Regions from separate parts of the Paenibacillus sp. EKM212P genome, predicted to be linked through region 1. Evidence: riboswitches for the same ligand, from Rfam matches in the RefSeq annotation. Region 1 holds a riboswitch; each other region holds the start of a gene.
What was found. A riboswitch is a leader RNA that binds a small molecule or an ion and turns the genes downstream of it on or off. The one in region 1 is predicted to bind cyclic di-AMP.

Region 1 (7,391 bases):
CCAGTCCATCATCTACGCATACACTGAATATTTCACGTGTCGCAATATCGCGAGGGACCAGATTTCCGTAAGCCGGATACTTTTCTTCGAGGAAATACCACGGCTTGCCGTCCTTATACGTCCAAATACGACCGCCCTCTCCCCGTGCCGACTCGGACATGAGACGCAGCTTGTCATCACCTGGTATAGCCGTCGGATGAATCTGGATAAACTCACCGTTCGCATAGCGTACGCCTTGCTGATACACCGCACCGGCAGCCGTGCCCGTATTAATGACGGAATTCGTGGTTTTACCGAAAATAATCCCGGGGCCACCAGATGCCAAAATAACTGCATCCGCCGCAAAAGTCTTCACTTCCATCGTACGCAAATCCTGCCCGCAAATCCCTCGACAGATGCCTTCATCATCCAGTACAGCCTGTAAAAACTCCCAGTTCTCGTACTTGGTCACCAAACCTGCAGATTCCCAGCGCCGAACCTGCTCATCGAGAGCGTACAGAAGCTGCTGTCCTGTCGTCGCACCGGCAAAGGCGGTCCGATGATGCTGGGTACCGCCGAAGCGGCGGAAGTCCAGCAGTCCTTCCGGTGTCCGGTTAAACATGACACCCATGCGGTCCATGAGATGAATGATCCCCGGGGCCGCTTCGCACATCGCTTTTACCGGAGGCTGGTTGGCCAGAAAGTCCCCCCCATAAACTGAATCATCGAAGTGAATCCATGGTGAGTCTCCCTCACCCTTGGTATTAACCGCACCGTTGATGCCGCCTTGAGCACAAACGGAGTGGGACCTTTTGACCGGAACCAAAGAAAATAAATGAACGTGAACTCCCGCCTCTGCCGCCTTGATTGTAGCCATTAGACCTGCCAGACCGCCGCCCACGACAATAATGTTGGATGCTGCCATTTCTGCTCACTCCTTTTTTTCAGGATTTTAACCAAATCCCCTTTTACGTTTGAAAATAGAATCTCAACACGATGTATAATTGATATGAGTCGTTTATAGTAGCTGTTTAAAAGCGCCGCATTGCACCAAGGCAGTTGCCGTTTCCTGAAATTCCGCACTGCGGAATGCAAGCAGGGAAGCGATGAAGCCGATAGACACCACCACGAACAGGGTCATACAGATATAAGAAGATACTTTTTGCGCACGTGGTCCCACGGTAATCCCCCAACTGACCATAAATGCCCACAGTCCGTTAGCAAAGTGAAAGGATGCCGAAACGACACTGATTAAATACAAAATGAAATAAACCGGGTTCGTCACGATGCCATGCATGACTCCGCCTAGCTCCTCATGGGTTACATTACCCAGAGCCACCTGAAAGCGCGTGTCGTATACGTGCCAGATAATAAATACAAACGTAATAACGCCGGAAATACGCTGGAACAGAAAGCGCCAGTTACGTGAATAGCCGAATCTTTTGACATTCGGGTCAGCCTGATAAGCAATATACAAGCCATAAATTCCGTGGAACAGTAATGGCAAGTAGATGAATAACGTTTCTAGCACAATAACCAGTGGCAAACCATTCAGGAAGGCCACGCTGCGATTAAATCCTTCCTTGCCGCCCTCCACCGCTGTGAAGTTCGTCACCAAATGCTCAACAAAAAATAGAGCCAGCGGAATGACGCCAAGAAGCGAATGCAGCTTTCTGGAATAAAATCCTCTCATCTAGGTCATGCTCCCTTCTCCCAATAATAGCGTTTTCAATAGTAATATAACATATAAATTGACATTTTCCGACAGGAAATGTCCAACAAGGTGTCCCTTATAAGGAAAAACAAAAGTGTGAACATCTTGTGTCGCTTTCATGTTACTCCTTTTCGGCTTATAATGGAATTGCAATATACGTATTAATTATTATGTCTTTTTTGCATATAGAGAGGAAGTGGATGATTTGTTTGAGGATTTGAACGCTTTTGCCGTCATTGTCGAGCAGTCCAGCCTGAATAAAGCCTCCAAACTACTGAATCTGTCCCAACCTGCCCTGTCTCGCAAAATTGCGAAGCTGGAGGAAGAGCTGGGTGTGAATCTTTTTGATCGTCGGGGCAAACGGCTCGAAATTACGTCCACTGGCCGATTTGTTTATACATTCGCGCTAGAGCAACGGCAACGACAGCTTCGCTTCTTACAAAAGCTGTCCCAGCACAAAAATGAAGCCCAGAGTATGCTTACACTCGGGGCTAGTCTCACGACACTCCAAACGACGCTACCTACCCTCGTCGAAGCTTTCATGAGCAAGCATCCTCAAACCGAGCTAAAGCTGCTCACCGGTAAAACCCATGAAATCGTCGCCTTTGTACGTGACAAAAAAGCAGACGCCGGTATTGTCGGGTCTGCCATTCATGAAGCCGGACTGCGTTGCATTCCGCTATTTGATGATCATTTGGAGCTCGTTGTTCCCATTGGACATGAATTAACCGTCAAGACAGGAACGGCCTCGATGAAAGATCTGCAAGGATTGCCGATGATTATTTTCTCCAAAGGAACCTGGTACCGCAGTCTGACGGATGACTTGTTCCAGCGCAGCGGCATCATGCCGGATATCCGCATGGAAATCGACTCCTTCGAGGCAATTGTACGCCTGCTTCCAACCTGTAAGGCTTCTGCCTTGCTACCCAAATCCTATTTGCGCAGCGAACTATTACGGGATAATGGACTCACTGCATTATACTTGCCCGATTTGAAGGAGACACGCCGAACGACCTCCCTCATTTACTCGGAGACGACCGATCTCGGTCCGACAGCACGACGCTGGATTAGCGAGACACGGGCGTCGTTTGCAGGCTACCGTATGGTGTAGAGGGTTTAATCCTCTTCATTAACATTAACAACCTCATCCTCAAAGCGACCGATATTGTCATTCGAACCGATGATGACCATAATATCGTCTGCTTTTAGCCGATCCATAGCCGTCGGTGCGATCAGGATACCGTTCGCCGTATGAAGCGCCACGACGCTACAACCAAAGCGAGTACGGGCATTTAGCTCAGCTAGCGTTTTGCCATTCAGACATGCAGGTACATTGAGTTCCACAATACTGTATTCCTTAGACAACTCCAAATAATCGAGCAAATTAGGCGTGACTAGCTGGTGAGCCACCCGGATACCCATATCCCGTTCTGGATAAATAATCCGGTCCACACCGAGCTTTTCTAACGCACGCCCGTGCAGCACAGATATGGCTTTGGCTACAACTTTTTTCACACCCAGCTCCTTGAGCAAAATGGCGGTGAGGATGCTTACCTGAATGTCATCACCAATAGCAACAATGCCACAATCGAAATTACGGATGCCCAGTGATCGCAACGAGTCTTCATCGGTAGCGTCCGCCACGACAGTATGTGTCAACATCTCACTCATACTGTCCACAACATCCTCATTCCGGTCAATGCCTAGCACCTCGCACCCCATATCCACCAATTGCAAAGCCAGGCTTGAGCCAAACCGCCCCAAGCCAATAACTACAAACTGCTGCGTTTTCATATCTACTCGAAAACTCCTTATCTGAATCAATTTCATAAATGAGGATTTTGCAAAAATCCCATAAGCGACTTCCAATGAAGAAGATATAGATCGAAATGGTTTAGTTCGTCTATATCTTGACTTCGGAGCGACTGGTATCGAATTTTGCAAAATCCTGAAATGATTAAACCAACGAAATGTATTATGAAATGATTCATCCTATAATCATTTTGCCTTCCGGATGACGATATAATTCTTTACCCTTTTTCGGCCCCAGTGCATAAGCTAGCGTGAGTGGCCCCAGTCTACCTGCAAACATCGTCAGGGTAATCACCAGCTTGCCTATGACTGTCAAATCAGGTGTAAGCCCCATCGACAGCCCCACCGTACCAAACGCAGACACCGTCTCAAACAAGATCATCAGAAAATGATGATCTTCGGTTGCCGACAAAATCATGGTCACCCCGATCACGAACAGCAACCCCAGCAGTGTAATGGTCAAAGCCTTGTAAATTCGTCCCTGCGCAAGTCGGTACTTGAACAGTACAATATCTTCCCGCCCCCGCAGCATCGAAATCACTGCTCCAATGAGCAGGGCGAATGTTGTGGTCTTAATCCCGCCTCCAGTGGAGCCAGGGGAAGCTCCAATAAACATGAGTATGATGATAAAAAACTGCGTAGCCTGCCGCAAGCCTGCGATGTCCAGCGTATTGGCACCTGCGGTACGGGGAGTAACGGACTGGAATAAAGATCCCAGTAGCTTACCACCCCAATCAAGCGAGCCAAGAGTCTTTGGATTCGTAAACTCAAATACAAAAATCACGAGCGTGCCGACTACAATCATAGCGCCCGTCATGCTGAGTACCACCTTGGTATGCAAGGACAGTCTCTTGCGCTTGCGATATTCTGCCAGGTCTGACATCACTACAAAACCAATGCCGCCAGAAATAATTAGAAACATTGCGGTAAAATTAACAATCGGATCATATACATAACCTGTCAAGCTGCGAAATTCACCGAATAAATCAAAACCAGCATTGTTAAACATGGAGATGGCATGCCAGATTCCAAAATAAATCGCCCTGCCTACAGGCATATCAAAGGACCAGCGAACCGAGAATATCGTAGCGCATACGCCTTCAATAACTAGTGAGTACAGTAATACCTTACGGATTAACCCGACAATTCCCTCTACAGAAGTCTGATTCATCGCTTCCTGCAAAATGAGACGCTCCCGCAAGGAAATCCGACGCTTGAACACCAGTGCAATCAAGGTAGCCATGGTCATAAAGCCAAGACCGCCGATCTGGATCAGCGCAACGATGACAACTTGACCAAAAGTGGTAAAAAAGAGCCCGGTATCCTTTACGACAAGCCCGGTTACACAGGTCGCAGAGGCGGCAGTAAACAAAGCGTCTATAAACGCAAGTGGCTTTCCTGTTGTATTGGAGATCGGCAGCATTAACAATAAACTACCTATAAGAATGATAATGGCAAAGCCCGCAACGAATATCTGCGGTGGAGAAAGCCGAAGCCAGCTTGCATTGGGATTCATCTATTCATCACTTCTCTCCTAATCCTTAAAACTATAAAAACAGTGATTTAATACGGTGTAAGCTCGCTACGCGTTCCATTTGATCTTCCGATCGTCGTTGCCCCTGAATTTTTTGATTTTTCCAAACCTTAAGTAACTATAATTAGCATTCCCTGAATACAGGAAGAATGCATGTCAAGCACTATTCGATCCCCCTGTGCTAATGGCGCGCAGTAGCGAAGGGGGCAGAATTGTTCTGAAGAAGCGAAGCGTTTGCCTTTATCTCCGGATTTTAACCATTAAAGGGGGTATACAATCAAAAAATCCGGGGATAACAGCAATCGGAAGAATAATCTGCACCCGCAGCGGTCTAACCAATCCAAACACTTTTATACGCACAAAAAAAGACACCGGAAAACCGAGTGCCTGACTTGGTTCCTGCTCATAGCCTACGAGGTTAGCTGACGGATTCGGGCAGCACAGTATGCCCTATTTACACTTCCGATCCACCAGTGATCGGCTGTAAAATTCACCCCAGTAACATGGTTCCCCCGTTTTCCCATAGAAATTCGGCTCAACTGTATATCATTACCTATGTATTTTATAGGCATTGCCTCAAGATTATAATCCTTCTATATCCAGATCACAAAACCGATTTCGCCGAAAAAACGTGAAATTGGCTTTATTTTGCGAATGGGCATCGTTTAATCGCAGCTTATCTAATTTTATTGGAACTTTAAAGTGCTTTCACTCTATTTTCATGAATATCGCTAGTCTGTTGGCGGGAACCTGTGCAGTATGATATCTTTAATGGATGTTCTTATTTACAGATTAAGGAGGAAACTCATGAATCCTATCGGGAAACCGGTCGTGCTCACGGCCAACTTCAAAAAATTAGGCTTGCTGGGCGGGATTGGCCTGATTTGCTTTTTTATCTTTCAATTGCTTATTCCCTCGCTTAGCAATCCGAGTCCAGAATCAGTAATGAACGCAAAGGTCATCAGCAAACAAGAAGCGGTCATACACGCATTGGACTTCGCCCGCTCCGAGCTGGGCTATACTGAATCACAGCCTGAGGAGCCCGTCGTGACCTATCAGGCCGAAACAGATTTGTACGGTTATTTATCTAGAGAAAAACTGCTTCAACAGTACGACCGTACATGGAAAAAGAGTTACCCTTACGAAACCTTTCGGGTCGATCTGCCTGAATCCTCAGCGAAGAGTAAGCTGCAAATTCATGTGGATTTATCCACTGGCAAGGTCGTTAGCTTTAAACGAATCACCTCCAGCACCAATTACACACAGGCTGATATTTCTACGGATGAACAAGCACGTAACAGGCTTGTACGTGTGGCTGAGGACGGCATGACCCTCGAAGCCAAGGAGCAGGCGGCCGCAGTATGGGTCAAGCGCTTTGGCTTTAAGCCGTCGGATTTGAAGCTTGCGACCACTGAACAAGAAGGCGGATTAAAGTATACCGTAGACGATAAAAAAATCGGCGCCTCGGTACTTACACTGGCTTTTACTTTTGAAGACGGTGATGTTCGCTCCTTCACTCAAAGCTTTTCGGCCCCGTCGTCCTATACCGATTATATCGAAAAGCAAACATTTTGGGCGAATTGGATGACCTATGCGGGTTATGCCCTATTTAGCTTTGTACTGGGTGTACTTGCCATTGTGTATGCGTCACTCACCCGACGACATACTTCATTTGTACGCGGCATTGTTCTATCCGTTGTATACTTTATTGCTAGTATAGCTGGGACCATGAACATGCTGCCTTTATTGCAAGCAGAAGCAGGCGGTAAGGGCATGCTTATATTTCTTATGGTTTTCCAGATTGGTGTTACCTTCGTCATGGCTGTAGCGCTCTACTTCTCCTTGGTCGGCGGTGACGGGCTTATGCGTCAGGTTGGACTGAATGCATGGCCACGTGCAAAAGAGCCGGGCTACGGGCTGTATGTGCTTCGCAGTATGTATGTTGGCTACTTGTGGGCCTTTATTTTACTCGGGGTACAATCCATTTTGTTCTTTATACTGGAGCGCACATTTAATACATTCTCCACCACAGATGCCACGCAATCCCCTTACAATATGGCTTATCCATGGCTACTGCCGATTATGGCCTGGATGGCAGGTATTGGAGAAGAGACTGTCTACCGTCTGTTTGGTATTCCGATGGTCAAAAAAATAGTGAAAAATACTTTTGTTGCGTGTCTGATCACCACGCTGATTTGGGCACTGGGACATACACTTTATCCAATCTATCCGGTGATTTCCAGACCTATTGAGCTGACTTTTCTTGGTTTGCTGTTCAGTTTTGTGTTCCTGCGTTACGGCTTTATTGCCGCCATGTTCAGCCACGTTATTTTTGACAGCATTTTAATGGGA
Region 2 (7,391 bases), on a different contig from region 1:
CTGAACGTTGTCAATGCTCCGCGCGTCATAAGCAGCTGCTTGCCGATCGCGACCACCTCAATAATTTTGGACGGATCGGAATCCAGGTCCACCATATTAGCTGCTTCTTTGGCCGCGACTGTGCCGCTATTCATGGCAAGACCGACATCCGCTTGCGCCAGCGCAGGTGCATCATTGGTACCGTCTCCGGTCATGGCAACCAGCTTACCCTGTTCCTGCTCACGTCGGATAACCGCGATTTTGTCCTCCGGCTTGCTCTCAGCTACAAAGTCGTCCACTCCCGCTTCCCGTGCAATTGTAGCTGCTGTCAACGGATTATCTCCGGTACACATGATCGTACGGATACCCATTTCCCGGAGCTGATCAAACCGTTCCTTCATGCCTGGCTTCACTGTATCTTTCAAATAAATAATGCCGTATATCTGATCATCCAGCGCGACTGCCAGCGGTGTACCTCCTTCTGAGGCTACCTGATTCGCTTTTTCCTCCAGATCGACTGGAACACTGCCGTTTTGCGATACGATCCATTGCCGAACAGAATCCACCGCGCCCTTGCGTACCTTTCGTCCATCGGCCAGATCCAGACCACTCATCCGTGTCTCCGCCTTGAATTCGATAAAGGTTCCACCTGCTGCCAAGGATGCATCCAACATATGCTCCTGTTTGCGCATCAACTCGAGAACCGAGCGGCCCTCTGGCGTCTCATCCTTCATAGAGCTAATCGCTGCCCACTTCACTAACTCTGCCTTCTCCACGCCCTCCACAGGCACGAATTCACTCGCCATTCGGTTACCGAAGGTGATTGTACCTGTTTTATCCAGAATCATCGTGTTGATATCCCCAGAAGCTTCTACCGCCTTGCCTGACATGGCCAGTACGTTAAACTGGGTGACCCGGTCCATACCGGCAATCCCGATGGCTGACAGCAGTCCTCCAATCGTAGTTGGGATCAGACAGACTAGCAACGAAATCAGCACAGGAACAGGCAAATCAATGTTAAAATGACGGGCAATCGGTGCTAGCGTAACCACCACAATTAAAAAGATAATCGTCAAGCTAATCAGCAAAGTGTTCAGTGCAATCTCATTCGGCGTTTTTTGCCGCTGTGCGCCTTCCACGAGCGAAATCATTTTATCAATAAATGTCTCGCCCGGCTCTGTCGTAATCCGCACCTTAATCCGGTCACTGACCACTCGCGTCCCGCCAGTTACCGAGCAAAAGTCACCACCCGATTCCTTGATGACCGGAGCCGATTCTCCCGTAATTGCAGATTCATCCACCGAAGCCAGACCTTCAATGACCTCACCATCGCTTGGAATCATTTCGCCCTGGGAGACAATAACCACGTCCCCCTTACGCAATTCGGTTGAGCTAACCACCTGAATGTCATTTCCGATGAGTTTGTTAGCTTGTGTATCCTGCTTGGATTTTTTTAAAGAGGCAGCTTGTGCCTTACCCCGCCCCTCCGCGAGCGCTTCGGCAAAATTAGCAAAAAGCAACGTAAACAACAGAATAACAAACACGGCCAGGTTAAAGCCCATTTCCTTGCCAGTTCCAAAATAACCGGGAACCAGTAACATGAGCAGCACGACCAATGTACCGATCTCCACGACGAACATGACAGGATTTTTCATCATAATCATCGGATTTAATTTTATAAAGCTATCCTTGATCGCATGCTTCAAGATGCTTCTGTCCAGCATGTGTTTGCGCTGTTCCTTCATGATCAAACACCCCGTTCATCCATTCTCATTTTCTTCTTCACATGGTCAAAAATTCAGCAACAGGTCCCAATACGATGACGGGTAAAAAGGTCAACGCACCAATCAGCAGCACGACCCCGATCAGAATAGCTCCAAATAACTTGTTGTCCGTACGTAGTGTCCCCGTCGTCACCGGAGTCGGTGCTTTGGCATTCAACGAAGCCGCCACAGCCAACAATGCAATCATAGATACATATCGTCCGAAGAACATAACCATCCCCGTTGTCATATTCCAGAATACGTTGTTATCCGAAAGACCTTCAAATCCCGAACCGTTATTTGCGGCAGATGACGCATATTCATAGAGCACCTGAGTCAACCCGTGATAGCCAGGGTTAGTGACCGCGTCGTATCCCCAATGACTCATAAACGCAAGCGCAGTTGGGGCGAGAATGAGAAACGGATGTACCAAAATGGCAATCGCGATCAGCTTCATTTCCTTGCCTTCAATTTTCCTTCCCATAAATTCCGGAGTTCTCCCGACCATCAGTCCGCATATAAACACACCCAGAATCGCATACATCAGCATATTCATCAGCCCAACACCCTTGCCGCCAAAAATGACGTTTAGCATCATTTCTCCCAAAGCAGCCATGCCACCCAGCGGGGTTAGTGTATCATGCATATTATTGACCGAACCTGTCGTTGCCGCTGTTGTGACCGCAGTGAATAAAGCCGATTGTCCAATGCCGAAACGAACCTCTTTCCCTTCCATGCTTCCCTGAGAAGCATCCACACCCAGTGTCTGGATTAACGGATTACCTGTCTTTTCAGACACGTACGTAATGGATAGAAAAATTAGAAACAATACCATCATGGAGCTAAAAATAATCCAGCCCTGCTTACGATTACGGGCAAACAATCCAAAGGTATACGGCAACGAAGCCGGCATTACCCACATTGCCAAAATTTCCAGCACGTTCGTCCAAGGACTTGGATTTTCAAAAGGATGCGCAGAGTTAGCTCCCGCATATCCGCCCCCGTTTGTCCCCAAATGCTTGATGGACTCCAGAGAAGCAATGGGTCCCATAGAAATTTGCTGTTGTGTTCCGCTCAGCGTCGTAAGATCCGCCGTAGGCTGTAGCGTCTGTGGTACCTTCAATCCAACCAGCACCAGCGTAAGCACAAAGGCCAGCGGCAGGAAAATTCTTATAATGGCTTTAATAAAATCTTGAAAGAAATTGCCCATCCCTTCACCGCGCCGCGTCAATCCCCTCATAAAAGCCGCAGCAACCGCAAAACCGGAAGCAGCCGAAGTGAACATCATCATCGTGACGAACGCCATCTGTGTCAGATACGTAAGCCCGCTTTCTCCACTATAATGTTGGAGATTCGTATTTGTCATAAAGCTGATTACCGTATTAAAAGCTAGTGATGCTTCCATATTACTGTTTCCAGCCGGATTACCGGGAAGCATTCCCTGTAAACGCAACAGCAAGTAGCTGATCGCCACAAGCACGACATTCGTTGCAATGAAACTCATAACATACGTAGTCCAACGCATGCTCTCCAGCTTCTTCAAGCCTACTATCTTATAAATCAGCTTTTCTGTTCCGCCAAAAATCCGATCCGTCCGATTGGGTTCATTTGAGAATACATGATACATATAGGTGCCCACTGGCTTTACCAAGAGCAGCAATATGACGATCACAATTCCAATTTGAAGCAGCTCCATCCTTTATTCCTCCTTCAAAATGCTCCTGCGTTTGGAACAACAGACCTGCTTCCAGAGCACCAATTGTGTGCACACGTTTGCGAAAACCTGCTACCTATGATGCTTAATATTCAGGTCTGTTGTTCCCGCCTGCTCTATCCCCTATAGCTGACTAGAACTTTTCAGGGTTCAGGAGTGCGTAGATTAAATACATAAACACAATAGCCGTAAGCCCAAGTATAACGATCATCCTCTTCGTCCTCCTTTAGAGGTCTGCGCATCACACCAGCGTACAAACAGCAGTATCACTCCATAACTCACAGCCATGACGAGCAGCATGTATATATCCATCATGTTTATACCCTCCGTATCGGTCCTCAGATCGCCATTCTTATTTCATCATAAAATCATAAAACAACTATGTTATAAGTGCTTATCCGTTCAGCAGAAAACCCACCTCTCCGTTCAATGTGTAGATCACATGGTCCGCTCCCAATCCCCGATAAATTCCTTGTGGATTACAGCCGTGCGTAATAACATAGATCGATTCCGATGTTAGTGGTCGACATATTTGTAGGAAACGGCAAGTCAGATTCAAGCTGTTCTCGAACAAATACACACTACCAATTTCTTTTTTTGGAAAATTCCATTTTCCCGCTTGCATGGTATTGATGCGGACAATGTGCTCCACACCCATTTTTTTGAGCTGTCGTTCCTCCTGGGCGCTATTCGTTAGAACTGCAAACGCCAATTTTTTGTAAATAAGCAATTTCACAAAACTTCTGCCCGCTTCATTCGGTGCAGTGACAATAATTAACCGACCTTCCATCAGTAGCTCCTCTCCCGGTATAAAAAGACAACAAAAAGAAGCCGAAGGAAAAAGGCTTTCCTCCGGCTTCTGACATATCCATGATAAAATAAACCATGGCTGCACACGGCGGTTTGTTGCCTCTCCCTGTACGCTTACGAGGTTAGCTGTCGGATTCGGACGTGAGAGTCGCCCTATTTCTGGCACTTGACCGGAAAATTCACCCCATGAGACACACGGCAAGCCGTACAGTCTCGATTGGTTCCCCCGCTTTTGCAACTGCAAAATTCAGCGCTATAGACATTTCGTTGTTGCTTCATTCAAGTTAATTTGAAATTACGTCTTGAATCATACACCCGCGCATGGAAGACTGTAAAGCTCAACTGCGGGGTTATAAATCGGCCTTTAGAGCATAGAAGATTAATAATAACGCTTACAATGCAACTATCCTTCTCACAACTCACTCAATCTCTGTTTTTCATCCCTTTTCGAAAATGACAAGCATGTCAATATTGGCGTAGGGTAGAGCATTTTTGGCCTTTTTTTGTAAAAAGAGAAGAAAATACGCTATATGTACCAGCTAAACACCGATTGAACCCGCTTTTATAAGAAGAAACACCTTAATTCGCTCCATTTGCAGTGCGATTTACTGTTTTGAACAAAATACGATTTTACAGCGGCTAAAGGCTTAATACAGCTTTTCCAGACTTGCAACCTTACTTTGAATTGCTTACAATTTAATTGCTGAATATTGAATAAGGAGAGATACTATGACCGTTTATGAATATGATGCGCAAACCCTGCAAGGGAAACCAATTCCGTTATCCACATATGAAGGGAATGTTCTGCTTATTGTGAACACAGCCAGCAAATGTGGGTTAACCCCCCAATACAAAGCGTTACAAGAGCTATATGACCAGTACCATGAACAGGGGCTCGAAATTTTGGGATTTCCCAGCAACCAATTCGCCAAACAAGAGCCAGGTTCCAGCGAGGAGATTTCCGAGTTTTGCCAGATCAATTATGGTGTTACCTTTCCGATGTTCGCCAAGACAGATGTCAATGGCGATCAAGCGCACCCCTTATTTCGCTACCTGACCCAAACAGCTCCGGGGGTATTAGGGTCCAAAGCGATCAAATGGAATTTTACTAAATTCTTAATTACACGAGAAGGTAACGTATTTAAGCGCTATGCACCGCAAACCACTCCAGATAAGCTGGCGGGAGATATAGAGAAGCTTTTGCAGCAAAACTGATATTCTTCTTTATCACAGTTATTAAACGACCTGTTGTCTACCGTTGCTTCTGTAGCTAAAGGATATAACGAAAAATGCTTAACAAAAAAAAGCATCCCTTCACGTAAACCGTGTCAGGATGCTTTTTTAACTGGGTCTTGCATATAATGCGGTCGAGAGGACTCGAACCTCCACGGGCGTACGCCCACTACCCCCTCAAGATAGCGTGTCTGCCATTCCACCACGACCGCAAATCATAATGTATTGAGGCAACAGATTTATTATACTCTCTCATCAACTATTTGTAAACAAAAATATAATAATTATTTTCAATGTTATTTTAACTAACATATATGAGCGATAAAAATATTTAATTTGACACAACTGCCACTTAAATGTAAATATATATTACATATATTTCGTTTTTTTCGTTATCTCCAAGTAAAGAGTGAAATAATATAACATAACGATTCACTTCGAGGAGGCGAACCGTCCTGCATAAAGGCAACCGCTTGCTGAACTATGCATTATTGTTGGACCCTTTCCTACCTGTTGGTGGCTTCACCCGTTTTAACGGACTGGAGAAACTATTCCGCAGCGGACATTTGAACAGTCTACAAGACCTGGAGCATTACATGCTGGATGATTTGTATCCTCAATTTACAACCGTTGACGGCATGGCTATCAAAAGTCTGTATGTCGCCATCCAGCAGAATGACGGTTGGCGAATCGCTCTCATTGATAAGATGCTGCATACCCAACGTCCCTCCTTGCAGCATGTGAGGGAGTTGCGTCTATCCGGTCAGCGTCTACTCAAGCTGGCTAAGGCTCTTTATCCTTGGCTTGAATTTGACCAGTTGGAATCCATACTCATTCAATACAATGCGGTTGGCACACTCGCTACCGTTCACACCTGGATTAACTTCCTCCTCGGAAACGATGCAGAACAGACCGTGCACGGCTATCTTAGTGCAGCGGTATCCTTCTGTGTGGAAGATGCCTTCAAACTACTCAATCCTCCTTACGAGGAAAGGAATCCTCTTATGGAGCGTATGACCAGCGAGCTGCTCTCCGCATGGAAGAAACTTAACGAACCTGAGCCAACTGCATTTCAGCGTCGCTTTCTTCACAGACATTGGTCCAGCTCCTACATCACTCTACCTCTTTATATGAGCCATAATAGCCAATTGGATGAACCTAGACTGTTTTCCTTCTCAGGTCTATTCAAACGCCTTCCAGCATCCCCCTGATGGGTCGTTTCGCCAATGTGGCAACATCACCAAAAACACTCTGTCCCTTTCTCAGGTGACAGAGTGTTTTTTATCCACATATAACCAAAATTCACACCATTAGCAGACTCTAGACGGATTATCAGAACCGCCTAGCACTTAATTAAGTAATTAATTCAACAAAATAACGCATTTACGATTGTAAAAACACGTATAAAAGTGTATCATAGTTTCAGATGGTTAATTCTAACATGTTTACTGATGATTATTATAACACACCAATTATTCCGCAATAATCCGTAAGGGGCGATTTCTCTTGAACAACAAAATGCCTGTTACCTCCTTCGGGTGGGCCATCAAACAACGGCTTGTCGAACTTCGACTGGATCAGAAAACATTTTGTGAGACACACAATATTCCGCCTTCACGCTTGTCCAATCTGATTCACGGCACCCGCAAAGCACAAAGGTACAGAAAACAAGTTGCTGCAATTCTGAACATCGACGATAACGATTATAAGGAGGCATCGCCACTCTAAACCCAACAAGCATTCCAGTTACATATAGGTCATTCCATATCACCAAGAAACCAAATAAACCCGTAAAGCGAACCCCTCCAGTTCGTTTACGGGTTTTCAACCCAGACGATCTTTAGCCAAAAAATTATTCCGGCTTTGTTTTACCCTTCTCACTTTTTTGCTTA
Region 3 (7,391 bases), on a different contig from region 1:
GATTCGTAATCCGCTAACTACGCTACGAGGCTTTCTCCAACTACAGCAGCAAAATCAAGTGTTGAATATGAAACACAACGATATTATGATGTCTGAGCTGGATCGCATTAATTTGATCGTTAGCGAGTTTTTAATACTGGCGAAGCCACAGGCAGTGCATTTTCAGAAAAAGGATGTTCGCTATATTGTGAGCGACGTGATTTCTTTACTAGATAGTCAGGCGCATCTGCTGGGCATTGTATTCAATCTTCAGGTCACGGACGAGCCTGCCCTGGTATACGCTGAAGAAAATCAGTTAAAACAGGTATTCATTAATTTACTTAAAAATAGCATGGAGGCTATGAGTAAAGGTGGTATCATCACGATTCATTTGTTCTTGGAGGGAGAAAGCGTTAAAATCTCTATACGGGATCAGGGAGCGGGTATTCCCGCAGAAATGCTGTCCAAGCTAGGAGAACCTTTTTTCACAAACAAAGAAACAGGGACAGGACTAGGACTTATGGTCAGTCAGCGTATTATACAGAGTCATAAAGGCACACTGGATATTGAAAGCACAGAGGGAGAGGGAACGACAGCCCTGGTGCAGCTTCCGATTGCCAAGCCGGAGTAACGGGTTGGGCGCAGGAGGAAGTGTGTTAGTAGAAATGGAGGGTACACAGGTTGCGCATTAACAAGTTTATCAGCGAAACCGGTTTTTGCTCGCGCCGCGAGGCGGACAAGCTGGTAGAGAGCGGCCGCGTGACGATTAACGGCGAAGTGGCTGTGCTGGGTAGTCAAGCGGAAGAAGGCGATGATGTTCGCGTGAATGGCAAGCCACTGCGCGAGAAGTCCGATCACGTCTATATTGCATTGAACAAGCCGGTGGGCATTACAAGTACAACCGAGAGCCACATTAGAGGCAATGTTGTTGATTTTGTGGGGCACCCACAGCGGATATTCCCGATTGGACGCCTGGATAAGGATTCGGAAGGTCTCATTTTACTTACCAATGATGGGGACATTGTAAATAAGATTTTACGGGCAGAAGGCAAGCATGAGAAAGAATATATCGTAACGGTGGATCGCCCTGTTATACCGTCTTTTGTGCAGGGCATGTCCAGCGGGGTGAAAATACTCGGCCAGCGGACGCTACCTTGTGAGGTGACGCGTGTATCTGAGTATGTATTCCGTATTATCCTGACTGAAGGGAAAAATCGTCAGATCCGGCGTATGTGTGCTGCCTTCGGTTATGAAGTAAAAAAACTGCAACGGCTGCGAATCATGAACATTCGGTTGGGGTCCCTTCAGAAAGGTGCCTGGCGTGATCTGACAGAGGCTGAGAAGCAGGAGCTTGGCCAGATGCTCGATTATAGGCTTAGCTAATGCCAGAGGGGCTCGTATAGCCTACAGCGTATGATCCTCGTATCTGACAAGTCCAGATTACAGGAAACACTAAACAAAGAGGCACCAGCTGCATAAAAATGCGGCGGTGCCTTTGTTCATATAACATATGCATAATCAACCTTCATTCGAGCTTGAGGTAGGACTGATGACTTGTGTCCCGTTCTGATATTTGCGGAGAACAGATATTTCAACACGACGGTTTTTGGAGCGTCCTTGGCCATCTTGATTGCTTGCCAATGGACGATACTCGCCATAACCGATGGATACAAACTTGGTTGGATCGAGATCTGGATTGAGCAACAAGATACGCAAGAAATTCAGAGAGCGCTTGGCGCTCAAATCAAAGTTGGACGGGAACTGGCTGTTGGAGATCGGTACATTATCCGTATGACCCGATACGATAACATCATAGCCAGGGAACTGCTGAAGCATACTAGAAATAGACTTGGCCAGCTTTCTTGCTTCCGGCTTTACTTCGGCTTGCCCGGATGAAAACAAGGCATTATCGCTAATGGTGATCATTAGCTGCGATTGGTTTAGCTTGGTATTCAGCAACGGGGTCAGACCGTTATTTTGAATATATTGATCCATCTGTTTTTTAAGCTTTTTTAAATCTTCTTCTTCCCGCTGGGCAAGCTGTTTTTGCAGTTCAGAGGTAGAAGTAGCCTTCGATTTTAAGGGTTGTGATACTTGTTCTTTATTTTTGCCCATATCCATGGATTGTGACGACGGATTCGCAGCCGAGTGATCCAGCACACCAGTGCCGCCACTAAAAGCTGAACTCAGGGATTGAGCCATAGTTTCAAATTTTTTGGCGTCGAGCGAGCTCATACCGAATAAGACAATGAAAAGAGCCAACAGAAGGGTCATTAAGTCGGAATATGGCAACAGCCAGCTTTCGTCAGCATGCTCTTCATGCGGTTCATGTCTCTTTTTACTCACTGGAATCGCCATCCTTCTGGGTCATCGTAGCCCGTTCGGTCGGAGTCAGGAAGATCGTCAGTTTCTGACTGATGGCAATTGTCGATATCCCCGATTGAATGGAAAGCAGACCTTCGACCATCATTAATTTAAGCTCCACTTCTTTTTTGGATAACCGTTTCAGCTTGTTGGACATCGGATGCCACAGAACATAACCTGTAAAAATACCGAGCAACGTCGCAATGAAGGCTGCTGCAATGGCGTGAGAGAGCTTTTCCATGTCACTAAGGTCAGCCAGAGCGGCGATCAGACCTACAACGGCACCGAGTACCCCGAGCGTTGGAGCGTACATACCGGCTTGGGAGAAGATCAGTGCGCCAGAGCGATGTCGATCCTCGGTAGCATTGATATCCTCCATCAGAACGTCCCGTACGAATTCCTGATCATTGCCGTCAATAATCATTCGCATGCCGCCACGCATAAAGGGATCGTCGATTTCCTCTACCTTAGACTCCAAGGCGAGCAGACCTTCACGACGGGTAATGGATGCCCACTCGGTAAACGTACCGATGAGCTCTTTGCGGTCTAACAGTTTTTGTTCGGTGAAAATAACCTTGAACAGCTTCGGAATCCGTTTGATTTCTGCCATCGGGAAGGCCATAAATATACTCGCTGCCGTTCCGACGAAAATAATCATGTAAGCAGCGGGATTATTGACCAAATTGACGACCGGAGCGCCTTTTAAGATCATCCCGACGACCAGTGACACAATCCCGAGCACAAGTCCGATAATGGTTGAAATTTGCATGATACACCTCATCCATGAGAATAGATTTTGAATCCTTTCATGCCGCCGGGGTCGTCCTTGCCCCAAGCGCGTCATTACAAGACGGATTATAGTATTTATCGACAAAACTCTCTTTTTTGTTAAGTGCGAATTTCCGGTATAATAAGGTGATTATGTATTGAATGGCGGAACCATTGGAGGAAATGGCATGGGAGTAAAGCATGGGCGTGAGTATGAACAAATTTTGAACGATTTTACAGAGGCTGTGGGGCGCATCCCAGATAGCTATGAATTTTTTGAGATGGAAGCAGAAGATTGGGACAGGCTGGACCCGGCGGGACGTCAGGAAGTCAATGAAGCTTTGGCAGAAGACTTATTTTATGCACTGGGTACAGAGCCCACAATCACTGTAGGGAGTAGCGTTGTGATCTATGAGCCGGAGCAGCATCGCATCTATGTACTTATTGGGGACGAGGAGCTGACGTCAGTCCCTTTGGTTTGAGGTCCGTCTTATGGATTTATCAACGGGGCCGTGGTAATATGTACACCAATATATCGTAGTTTTGGCCGTATTTAAGCGGTCGAAAGGCTTCCGTATAAACGGGGAGGAGTTCGTAACATGCCTTTTACACAAGAAGAGATTGAAGCACATCTGGAGAAACTGGAGGGCTGGGAACTGGAGGAAGGACGTTGGATCGTCCGAAAATATAATTTTTCCAGTTTTATGAAAGGGATTGCATTCGTGGATGAAGTTGCCGCTATATCTGAAGCATTCAATCATCATCCATTTATTACGATTGATTATAAGACCGTGACTCTGCGTTTGACCTCTTGGGACGACGGCGGTATTATGGCCGTGGATATTAAGGAAGCCCAACAATATAATGAAGCTTTTGAAAAAATGCGCAGCAGTCATTGAGCTTGTAATGATCTGTCGTATGATGATAAAAGCGCCTTCGCTATACAACATCGTGGTTGTATGCCGAAGGCGCTTTTATCATAGAATCTGGGTTGGGTGCTCGGGACGATATACCATACAATAAAATGGTTTTTTGCCATCAGGAGTCTGGCGTTCATAGGTATCTGTAAGCTCAAATCCAGCCGCCTTGTAGGCCCGGATAGCGCGCCCATTCCAAGTGAGCACCTCTAAATCAATTTCATTCTTCGGGTTGCGTCGTTGAGCTTCCTCTGCAATGGCACGGACAAAATCAGAGCCTTTGCCATGTCCGCACCTGTCAGGATGCATTCCAAGACCTAGCCGGGTCACACCGATCATAGGAAAATATTGAGCAAATCCTGTTAGCTTGTTCTCTTCATCCAGTACGGCAACATATTGCTCTTGGCGAAGCGTGGGACTTCCAAATTCGACTTCAAGCGCCTTCATTTGTTCCCAGGGGAGCCAACCGTATATGTTATAAGGTGGATCATAGTGCCACTCACAGATTGCAGCCGCTTGATGCTCGTCCATCGGTACGATCCGATAGTTGGATATTGAGGCCGGCATGTGTTCCATCCTCCTTTTACACAGGTACTTCAATCATTAACAACAGATTGTAGACAAGTTGCAGAGGAATGGCAAGCGTGTTTATTTCATACCTAAGTCGGGTATACATTCAATAAGAAGGAATTACTGCTCATATGCTCCCCCAGCGGTGACGGTAAAACCGACGATGTTCGCTACAATTGAAACCTTTTGAGGTCTCAGTTCGTCAGTAAAGATAATAATTGCTGATGTTGTGGACATAAAAAACCGCAATTCGATTCCGGCCAGAATCAAATTGCGGCTAGGGTTAGCTTGCTGTGCGTTAGTTATTCTACGTTATCGTCATCAGGAATGTCTGAAGCTACAGAATGGTAAGCGTCTGTGCTCATAATTCTTTTTGCACCGACATAGCGGTTAGCGTAATAATTTTCGTTCAGTGAGCTAACTACTACACCACGTGAAGTCGAGGAGTGGGCAAATTTCCCTTCACCTACGAAGATACCTACATGGGAAATGCCTCTTCCTGTGGTGTTGAAGAACACCAGGTCCCCAGGTCTCATTTCATCGCGGGATACAGAAGATCCCATTTTGAATTGTGATCCAGATTGATGCGGAAGTTTAATTCCCAGTTTGTTGTATACGTACATTGTGAAGCCGGAGCAATCGAATCCCTCGAGTGTAGTGCCTCCGCTTCTGTAGTTCGTTCCTTTGGCATCTTGGATGACCTGGTCCATCTTAGAGTCTGCATATGCACTGCCGCCACCGAATGTAAAAGATGTAAAGGCAATGGCAAGACCCATAGCTGCGATCGTTAGCTTCTTCTTCAAAAAAAATATACCCCTTCCAATGCCTGCGAGGTTAGCTTAAGGATTCGGTAGAAGGTTCCCCTATGACCACTCTGTTGCGAGATCAATTCACCCAAACTGGTTCCCCCGCTTCCTAGGTGCCAGGAATTAGGCTTAACTTAAGATGTGCACCTTGGAGAGCAGTATTCACAGAAACGTTATTTTTAAGATAAAGGTTACAATAAAGATTACAAAGTTGTTACTATCAGTTCACTGCGATTATTGTAACAAAGACGGCTGGCTTTGGCAAATGTTTCATTGCAAAAAGTTACAAAAAAAATCTGCTCCTAATGTCCCAGGAACAGATCTTGTTAACAGTATTCAGTTATGTGTCGTTTGCTCGAGTATGAATCAAGGTTTTTCGACAGACGGAAATGAAGTAAAAAACATAAAGGCAGGGCTTAGCTTCTACTAGAGATATCGGTATGCCATAGTCTGTACTGCGAACTGATATGCCACAGCCTGACCAGACTAGTAACAAAATGATACGATTGCTGGAGAATGAGCGCCAGCATGCCAGTCCAAATCATCGCCACGGTGCCAAATAGACCGAAGACCAGCAGCACACAAGCACCGAGCAAAAGGGATATACCGACAGCTGGGAGGAGCTGGCGAAAGAAGGCGAGCAGGGACGATAGTATGGCGTGACCACCGACAGTACCCAGTTGCATATACAGGATGCACTGCCGAATGAACCATCCGTATGCCATCCATCCAATGACATAGGGCAATAAATGCAGCAGATAAGAGGAAGATTGAAGTGCTCCTGCTACAATAGGGTAGAGTCTCGGTACTACCCAAAAGGCGGGAAGCAGCAGCAGTTCCAACTCGATGGTGTAATACAACAGCGACGACATGCCATGGCGTTTCATACCCTTGAAAAAGGACAGGCTTTGCGGTTCAGTCGCATCGGTATGCAGACTTTGATATATTCCGGCTCTAATGAAGGGAGTGATCAGTATGCGTAGTACAGTCGCCCCTAGTAGTATCCACAAATACACATGTACTTCCCGGCTGTCCATCAGAGCAATCTGACTCTCCATCCAAAATAAGGTCTGTCCCAGCTCGTTTTGACCCTGATCAGGATAACGGAGCAATAGCGGGATAACGGCAGACTGCACCAGCCGATAGATAAACACCCCCCACAGTAGTCGATACAGAAATAAAATGATAACGATATAGAATCGTATGCGCACCAGCGCCCAGCCCTCTTTTATAACAGTCCGCATCTATAGACACCTCACCATGACAGACTTCCAAGCAGTGTCTCCAACAGCTTGGTTACACTTACACTCCAACGGGTTTGTTGCTTTTCGTCCAATTCGGCTTTTAGGCTATTGTTAATATGCTTGTTCTCCAGTGCAATGGTATATAAGGGATCAAGGGTTACATAGGAAACGGGAGAAGTACTTTTGATCCGAAAAGTTGTGCTTTTGCCCGCGCCGTCCCAAGCCTTGAATATCGTGGTACCATCCTTGAAGGTAAATTGGACAGGGATCTTGGGATAATCCGCCCCTTTTTTGCTGACCGTCACGACTGCTTCATATCCATTCTCCAGCTTGTGGTTTGTGATGTGATCCACTGAAAAGTCCGCCATCTGGCCGTCATATACATACTGTTCAAAATAGTGGCTCCATGAGCGTCCGGTGACTCTCTCCACGATACGTTGAAAATCCATTGAGGACGGATGCTTAAATCGGTACGTCTGGACGTAGGTCCGCATAATGCGATCCATTTTTTTCATACCCACCTGACGTTCAATGCCCCGTAGGACCAGCTTGCCTCGAGAGTAGGCATTTTGCGCGTACTCAGCAGCTGAGCCGTACTTCCATGACTCACGGTTTAGCGGCTGTGGGGAGGCTACCTGTCCCGATTGTAATGGCAGGTTGGGGGTAAGCCCATATTCTTGCTCCATAAGCCGCTCCTCTGCATAGGAGGTGAAGCCTTCATCCAGCCACGGCTCCTCAAATTC
Region 4 (7,391 bases), on a different contig from region 1:
TTGTTTAAAAACGGATATGAGTTTGGATTTCTGCTGGACCCGTTGCCGGATCTGTTGAAAGGAGATCTTACAGTAGAGCAATATCTGATGCTCGACGAGTCATTAATCCAGACCGTATTTAGCCAGTGGAAACGAGAAAAGGACGAGATTTTAAGTGATTTGAGCAGCCGGTTTATGGACCGTAGATTGTATAAATATGTAGAGATTGAAAATATGGATACAGATACCATTGACAGTATTCGAGAAGCTTTGAAAGAGGCTGGTTTGCACCCTGAATATGATTTTGAAATTGATTTTCCGACAGATCTTCCTTATGATGTGTTTCGGCAGGGTGGCTCGACGGACAACCAGATTTTACTGCTTGGACGTCAGGGCGAGGTGAGTGAAATATCCGAAGTTTCGGAAATTGTGCGCTCAATAAGTGGTATTCACCGAGGGAAATATCATATGTATTTTCCCCAGAATAAATTGAACGCGGTAAAAGACAGGCTTCCTGCCGAAATAAGGAATTATTTTGTCAAAGAATAGACAACTATATAGAAATGTAAGTAAAAAAAGGAGATGTAAACCTTGGATTTATTCGACACTCATACTCACTTGGATGCGCCACAATTTGACGAAGATCGTGAAGAAGTTATAGCACGTGCTGTCGAATCAGGAGTAACGCGGATGATCAATATCGGATTTAATCGTGAGACCATTCCATCCACCATGAAATTGGCCGAGACGTATGATTTTATTTATGCGGCAGTTGGATGGCACCCACAGGATGCTATTACAATGCAGGAGGGCGATCTAGAATGGATTGCATCGTTATGCAGTCATAAAAAGGTTGTAGCCATCGGAGAGATCGGTCTGGATTATTATTGGGATACATCACCGAAGGATGTGCAGCATCGGGTGTTTCGAAATCAAATTGGTCTGGCTCGTGAGCTCAAGATGCCTATTGTTATTCATAACCGGGATGCCCATGAAGATATTGTTAAGATTTTGCGCGAGGAAAAAGCGAGTGAGATTGGTGGAGTCATGCACTCCTTTTCGGGTAGCTGGGAGACAGCCAAAATGGTGCTGGATATGGGATTTCACCTTTCCTTCGGTGGTCCAATAACGTTCAAAAATGCCAAGCAGCCAAAAGAGGTGCTCGCACAGGTGCCGCTGGACCGTCTGCTCATTGAAACTGATGCTCCCTATCTGACGCCTCATCCGTTTCGTGGGAAGCGAAATGAGTCTGCACATGTGAGACTGGTAGCAGAGGCTGCAGCCCAAATCAAAGGGATTACAGTGGAGGAATTAGTGTCAATAACGACCCGAAATGCCCTGGAACGATTTGACATTCAGTGAAAAAGTGAAGAAATCGATCAAAATAAAGAGATAGACGAAGCTAATCATGAATTTGTTGCAGGAAACTCGAGAATATTACAATATTTTAACCGAATATTTTAAAAAATGTACTTGAAACCTGCTTTACAACATGCATAGAAACAGGATATCATCTTTTCAGTGAATTGTTGTTTGAATGTAAACATCAACAAGTCATTTCATGAACCAGTCTCGCTGAGTCCCTTTTACAGGGAACGGGGGAACCGATATGGCTTACAGTACGTCCGGCGTATGTGCAAGAAGGGAACGTCTCTTCCGCCAGCCGGCTCGACCTAAATTCTTTTCCCGGATGGGATTGAACAGGTGGAGGAGCCGTATTTCGATTTCTTTCTGGGTCTTTGGGGTGAATGTGAAGGCGACCGCCATGAGCGGTTGACCCAAGCTAGGGCGACTCTCTACGTCCGAACCCGACAGCTAACCCCGTAAGCGTAACAAGAGAGAAGCCATCTCGTGCATGAGTTTTCCCGCATATTCACACATGCCGGAAGCCACGAAAGAGCTCTCTAGTCTCTTTCTCTGGCTTTTTTTGTTGTGAATAAAAGAAAATCTGTCATCATACTGTGGTTAAACAGGGGAGGACAGCATGCCGCGAAGACGGGTACATGGTGCAGGACAGTCGTAGTTTGGGCTTGTCTTGTAGAAAATCTGTTATAGTCACGTCAAATCTCAACTATGTCTTACTCCAGACGGCGGGCTATGTAAGGAGGACGGAGGAAATGGGCATTTTCCAAAAAAAGGATACCCATGAGTCGCGCTCATCCAGCATGTCTTACGTATTGCGTTGGAAGCAAGAGAATGTGCGCCAGGCTGCTTTGGTTGCTATTTTTCTAATCGCGCTAACGATTATGATTTCAATTCTGATGTACACGCAATCTAAAAAACAAGTCTTTTTTGTCATCGATGGCAAGGCGTCTGCGGTAGAAACCCGGGAATCCAAGCTTCAAGATTTGCTGAGCGAGCATTCCATTTCACTTCAGCCGCATGATACAGTTTCCATGCCGCTAAATGGAGCAATACAGGATGGCGATCGCGTAGTCATTAAACGTGCCAATCAAGTCAAAGTATCTTCAGGCAATGAGACGAAAAAGCTGTACACAACAGAAAATACAGTAGAAGGTGCCATTCGTACCTCGGGCTATAAATTATCATCAACGGATAAAGTTTATCCTGCGTTGGATGCCTCTGTTTCGTCTAACATGGACATAAAAATCGTCCGTGTGAAGAAACAGCAGGTCGAACAGAAAAAACAGGTGCCTTATCAGGTCATCAAAACGGCCGATCCGAGTCTTTATAAAGGCGATAATCGGGTCATTCAAAGCGGCAAATCGGGTGTGGTCGTCCAGCACGTTCAAAAGGTATATCATGATGGAAAGTTGGTATCCAAACAGCTGGTTAACAAGGAAGTTGCACAGAACCGTGTGGATAAGGTCATTGCGGTAGGAACGAAGAAAAAACCGGTCGTTCTTGCTGCTTCCGTCGGTCCCAATGATGCGGTTAAGGCAACAACGGTTAGTTCGGGCAGTGCTGTCCGTAAAGCAGGCGTAAATTTTAAATATAGCAAAGTTTTACAAAATGTCTCCATGACGGCGTATTCCTCACAGGAGCCAGGTATCGGTACACGTACTGCATCCGGCGCACGTGTCACGGAAGGACGCACCATCGCGGTCGATCCGAGTGTAATTCCAATCGGCTGGTGGGTGTATATCGAAGGGGTGGGCTTCCGTCGTGCGGAGGATACCGGTGGCGCGATTAAAGGCCACAAAATCGATGTGTATTATGAGAGTTTGAGCCGAGCCAACCAATTTGGTCGTAAGCACGGTAAAACCGTATATGTTATCGGACCGGTAAAGCCTGAAATCAACTAAAACAGGTTGTGTATGTTGAGGGCAATGCGATAGTATTAACAACATAGTTATGCCATGCTAAGAAGAGGATATCCTCTTCTTATTTTGTTTTCAAAAGCAGGGAAAGATAAATATAGCTTGCTGTGTAGCAGTGGAGGGAAACGCAAATGATCAAGGAAGTGATCGTGGTAGAGGGCCGGGATGATACGGTGGCCATTCGCCGCGCTGTTGAAGCGGATACGATAGAAACTGGCGGCTCCGCTATTAATAAAATGACGCTGCGTAAAATTGCATTGGCGCAGGAGCGGCGGGGGGTCATCATTTTAACCGATCCCGATCATGCAGGGGAGCGCATCCGTAAGATTATCGCTTCCAAGGTACCCGGCTGCAAGCAGGCCTTTATACCCGAGGCAGAAGCGACGCGTAAAGGAGATATTGGCGTGGAGAATGCCTCACCAGAAGCGATCAGACACGCTCTTGCACGGGTCCATACGACAGTGGAAGGCGCCGACCCGCTGATTGAGTGGGCGGACCTGATTGATGCTGGACTCATCACCCATCCCAATGCTGCTGCACGCCGTATGGCCTTAGGGAATGTGCTGGGTATTGGTTATTGTAACGGAAAGCAGCTACATAAACGGCTCTCTGTATTTCAGATCAGCCGCGAGGAATTTGCCGGGGCGCTGGCACAAATTGAAAGTGAAGGATTGTGATGTCCGTATGACAGGGATTCAAGATATAGCAACACCGCGGCGTACGAAGGAAATTATTCAACGGCACGGTTTTTCGTTCAAAAAGAGTTTGGGACAAAATTTCCTGATTGATCAAAATATTCTCAATAAGATTGTAAATGCTGCTGGATTGGATGAGACGAAGGGTGCACTTGAGATCGGTCCTGGGATTGGCGCTTTGACCGAGAAGCTGGCTCAATCGGCCAAGGCAGTTACCGCTGTCGAGATTGACCAGCGGCTGCTGCCAATTCTCGAAGAGGTGTTGGCCCCTTACGAGCATGTGAAGGTACGTCATGGAGACGTGCTGAAGCTGGATTTGCGAGAGGTGTTCGCAGCCGATTTTGCAGACGTGAGTAAAGTAAGTGTCGTGGCTAATCTGCCGTACTATGTTACCACACCGATTCTGATGAGGCTGCTGGAGGACAAGCTCCCTCTGGAGAATATCGTCGTTATGATCCAAAAAGAAGTGGCTGAGCGCATGGCTGCGTCTCCTGGAACGAAGGATTACGGCAGTCTGAGCATTGCAGTGCAATATTACAGCGAACCTGAATTAGTCTGCACTGTGCCGAATACAGTATTTATTCCCCAGCCAAATGTGGAGTCTGCAGTCATCCGGCTGCGTGTACGGGAAGCCCCTCCGGTGGAAGTGGTGGATGAGAAGCACTTCTTTGAAGTGGTTCATGCTGCTTTTGCCCAGCGTCGTAAAACCATTTCCAATAACTTAAAAAGCCGTTTCTTCACCAAAGAGAACAGGGACACGCTGGAGCCGCTGTTGCAACAAGCTGGTATTGAACCCTCCCGTCGAGGAGAAACGCTAAGTATTGAGGAATTTGCGCGTCTCAGCGCTGTGCTGTTGGAGGCAGGTATATCCTAAGCTGGAACCAAACTGTGCATTCACCCATACGATATAGGAGGGGTGATACAGTGTGATGAGTTTAGGAGACTTGGTCGTTCGGAAATCGTACGGCGGAGATGTCACGTTTCGTGTTGAGGACATCCAGCGGGATAAAGCGATCATTAAGGGAATAGAATTTCGGCTGCTGGCCGATTCCCCGGTGAACGATCTGGTCAGAGTGCCTGCAGACCAGATTAGTGGTAAGACTCAGCAGGCCCACATTAAGGCTGGTGAGTCTCTTAATCTGTTGCAACGGGCACGCCAGCAGCAAGCTGCTCGTAGTCAGGCAGCTCTGGTAGGGGACTGGAGTGATCCGGTTGAGTCAACGTATTTTGAAATGCCGGGAAAGGTTCTTCACCTGGATGGAGATCCCAGCTATCTGAAAAAATGTCTCAGTTTATATGAACAGCTCCGTGTTCCTGCAGAGGGACATCACGTTCACGAATCGGCAATGGCAGACACGTTGTACCGACTGCTTCCTCGTATCCGTCCGGATATCGTAGTCATTACTGGACATGACGGTGTGCTGAAGCAGCCACAGCCTTACGATTTGTACAGCTTGAAAAGTTATAAAAATTCGCAAAATTTTGTGGCGGCAATTCAGGTAGCAAGACAATATGAACGTCATCTGGATTCGCTGACGATTGTAGCGGGAGCGTGCCAGTCCCATTTTGAGGCGCTGCTACGTGCGGGAGCGAACTTCGCCAGCTCACCAGGGCGTATCCTGATTCACGCGCTGGACCCCGTATACGTGGCTGCCAAGGCGGCCTTTACTTCGATCCGTGATACGGTCAACATGGGGGACCTGTTTCACCAGACAATCAGTGGCAGTCGTGGAGTGGGTGGAATTGAAACTAGGGGAAGCTATCGCATCGGCCTGCCGAAGCTTGAAAATTTATCAACGCTTAAAGTAACGCCTTCCGCAATCTAGGATTCAAATGTGCCAATAGGATTAACCTGAGCAAAAAGCCTCTGCTTTCAGAGGCTTTTTGTCATTTTTTATATAAATTATTCCTGTTCGCAAAAAATTAAATTGACAACTTATTTTTCGTGTTGTTATAATATTTAGCTTGATTTGACAATCCCTCTAAAATTCGTTATAATGGACAAGGAAAGAGGTGGTCGTTAGGCAATGGCTAAAAATACGCTGTTGGAAATCAAACGCAGTCTCGACGCACATGTAGGGCAAAAAATTTTGCTGCGGGCTAACGGCGGACGCCGTAAGACCGTCGAACGAACTGGTGTCTTGGAAGAAACGTACCCTTCTGTTTTTATCGTCAAGCTGGATCAGGAGCAACAGACGTTTAAACGTGTCTCCTACAGCTATGCTGACATTCTTACCGAGTCGGTAGAAGTCAGCGTATATGATCCCGACTCCCATACAAGTGTAGTCGAATATTTTGAAACACCTTAATTGATTTCGTGATTTATACCAGCTTTGCAGGTTTAACGACGGCTTCGTCATTTCAAATGACGGGGCCGTTTTGTATATACAGAGCAGGATGAAGCATGACATCTCTGCACATACTAAGCCGGGAATGATCTTCCTTATTCCATTGCCGAAGGAGGCGTATGTATGAGCCGAAGAAGACGGAGTGTCATGTCGGAGGAGCTAAAGTACGAGTTGGCCAAAGATCTTGGATTTTACGACACGGTCAAGGAAGAAGGCTGGGGAGGCATTAAAGCCAAGGATGCGGGCAATATGGTCAAGCGGGCTATCCAACTTGCCGAGCAGGCAGCTTCCCGCAAATCGTAGCTATCGGTGGTGCTGATGAAAAGCGGGGATATCCGGGATTAGACCGGGTCATCTCCGCTTTTTTGAACCTCATGACTTGACACGCTGAGTCTGATATAATATGTTAAGCTGTCTTGAGGGAAAAGTTGAAGGTGGGTGAACGCCTTGAAAATATATGAAAAAGCACCGGCGAAAATCAATTTAATGCTTGATGTTCTACGTAAGCGGGACGATGGTTATCACGAGGTCGAAATGATTATGACCATGGTCGATCTGTCTGACCGATTGACGATGTCTGAGTTACCGCGTGATACCATTATTATTTCAAGTCAAGCTGGGTACATACCATTGGATGAAAAGAACTTGGCTTTTCAGGCTGCTCGTCTGATCAAAGAACGTTATAACGTGTCTACGGGCGTCCACATTCATCTGGATAAGCATATCCCGGTGGCGGCAGGGTTGGCAGGTGGAAGTAGTGATGCTGCCGCAGCGCTGCGTGGATTGAACAAGCTATGGAAGCTTGGTATCTCGGATGCCGAATTAAGGGTGCTGGGTGCGGAACTGGGCTCAGATGTACCTTTCTGTATTACAGGGGGTACAGCTTTAGCAAGTGGACGCGGAGAACTGCTCAAGCCACTTCCGAATCCGCCACAATGCTGGGTGATCCTTGCGAAGCCGCCGATTAATGTATCGACGGCTGAAGTGTATGGTCGTGTCAAAGCAGATCAGATTGCGCACCACCCGTCTGCCCGCCAGATGGAGCATGCGATCCATAACGCTTCTTTTACCGATGTATGCGACGCGCT

Region 2: another riboswitch for cyclic di-AMP. It lies ahead of G9G54_RS04590 (hypothetical protein); the one in region 1 lies ahead of G9G54_RS18135 (TrkH family potassium uptake protein).
Region 3: another riboswitch for cyclic di-AMP. It lies ahead of G9G54_RS23325 (C40 family peptidase); the one in region 1 lies ahead of G9G54_RS18135 (TrkH family potassium uptake protein).
Region 4: another riboswitch for cyclic di-AMP. It lies ahead of G9G54_RS22930 (3D domain-containing protein); the one in region 1 lies ahead of G9G54_RS18135 (TrkH family potassium uptake protein).

Annotation. Positions count from the first base shown of each region.
Region 1 is NZ_JAAMNR010000006.1:107,783-115,173, reverse strand. It holds gene sdhA (succinate dehydrogenase flavoprotein subunit) at 1-904, opposite strand, end outside; gene G9G54_RS18150 (succinate dehydrogenase cytochrome b558 subunit) at 998-1,672, opposite strand; gene G9G54_RS18145 (LysR family transcriptional regulator) at 1,899-2,804, shown strand; gene G9G54_RS18140 (potassium channel family protein) at 2,810-3,487, opposite strand; gene G9G54_RS18135 (TrkH family potassium uptake protein) at 3,681-5,021, opposite strand; cyclic di-AMP (ydaO/yuaA leader) riboswitch at 5,432-5,585, opposite strand; gene G9G54_RS18130 (CPBP family intramembrane glutamic endopeptidase) at 5,847-7,391, shown strand, end outside.
Region 2 is NZ_JAAMNR010000001.1:970,252-977,642, forward strand. It holds gene kdpB (potassium-transporting ATPase subunit KdpB) at 1-1,724, opposite strand, end outside; gene kdpA (potassium-transporting ATPase subunit KdpA) at 1,762-3,438, opposite strand; gene G9G54_RS26200 (potassium-transporting ATPase subunit F) at 3,590-3,667, opposite strand; gene G9G54_RS04590 (hypothetical protein) at 3,851-4,246, opposite strand; cyclic di-AMP (ydaO/yuaA leader) riboswitch at 4,362-4,529, opposite strand; gene G9G54_RS04595 (glutathione peroxidase) at 4,996-5,481, shown strand; tRNA gene G9G54_RS04600 (tRNA-Leu) at 5,629-5,711, opposite strand; gene G9G54_RS04605 (urease accessory protein UreF) at 5,973-6,710, shown strand; gene G9G54_RS04610 (hypothetical protein) at 7,006-7,227, shown strand; gene G9G54_RS04615 (helix-turn-helix domain-containing protein) at 7,352-7,391, opposite strand, start outside.
Region 3 is NZ_JAAMNR010000012.1:14,936-22,326, forward strand. It holds gene G9G54_RS23290 (PAS domain S-box protein) at 1-610, shown strand, start outside; gene rluF (23S rRNA pseudouridine(2604) synthase RluF) at 661-1,362, shown strand; gene motB (flagellar motor protein MotB) at 1,498-2,325, opposite strand; gene motA (flagellar motor stator protein MotA) at 2,318-3,112, opposite strand; gene G9G54_RS23310 (hypothetical protein) at 3,300-3,593, shown strand; gene G9G54_RS23315 (4a-hydroxytetrahydrobiopterin dehydratase) at 3,711-4,010, shown strand; gene G9G54_RS23320 (GNAT family N-acetyltransferase) at 4,089-4,595, opposite strand; gene G9G54_RS23325 (C40 family peptidase) at 4,901-5,401, opposite strand; cyclic di-AMP (ydaO/yuaA leader) riboswitch at 5,407-5,544, opposite strand; gene G9G54_RS23330 (hypothetical protein) at 5,821-6,648, opposite strand; gene G9G54_RS23335 (M1 family metallopeptidase) at 6,660-7,391, opposite strand, start outside.
Region 4 is NZ_JAAMNR010000011.1:11,421-18,811, forward strand. It holds gene G9G54_RS22920 (HD domain-containing protein) at 1-528, shown strand, start outside; gene G9G54_RS22925 (TatD family hydrolase) at 571-1,341, shown strand; cyclic di-AMP (ydaO/yuaA leader) riboswitch at 1,543-1,825, shown strand; gene G9G54_RS22930 (3D domain-containing protein) at 2,097-3,245, shown strand; gene rnmV (ribonuclease M5) at 3,392-3,937, shown strand; gene rsmA (16S rRNA (adenine(1518)-N(6)/adenine(1519)-N(6))-dimethyltransferase RsmA) at 3,945-4,829, shown strand; gene yabG (sporulation peptidase YabG) at 4,885-5,781, shown strand; gene veg (biofilm formation stimulator Veg) at 5,983-6,264, shown strand; gene G9G54_RS22955 (small, acid-soluble spore protein, alpha/beta type) at 6,427-6,606, shown strand; gene ispE (4-(cytidine 5'-diphospho)-2-C-methyl-D-erythritol kinase) at 6,751-7,391, shown strand, end outside.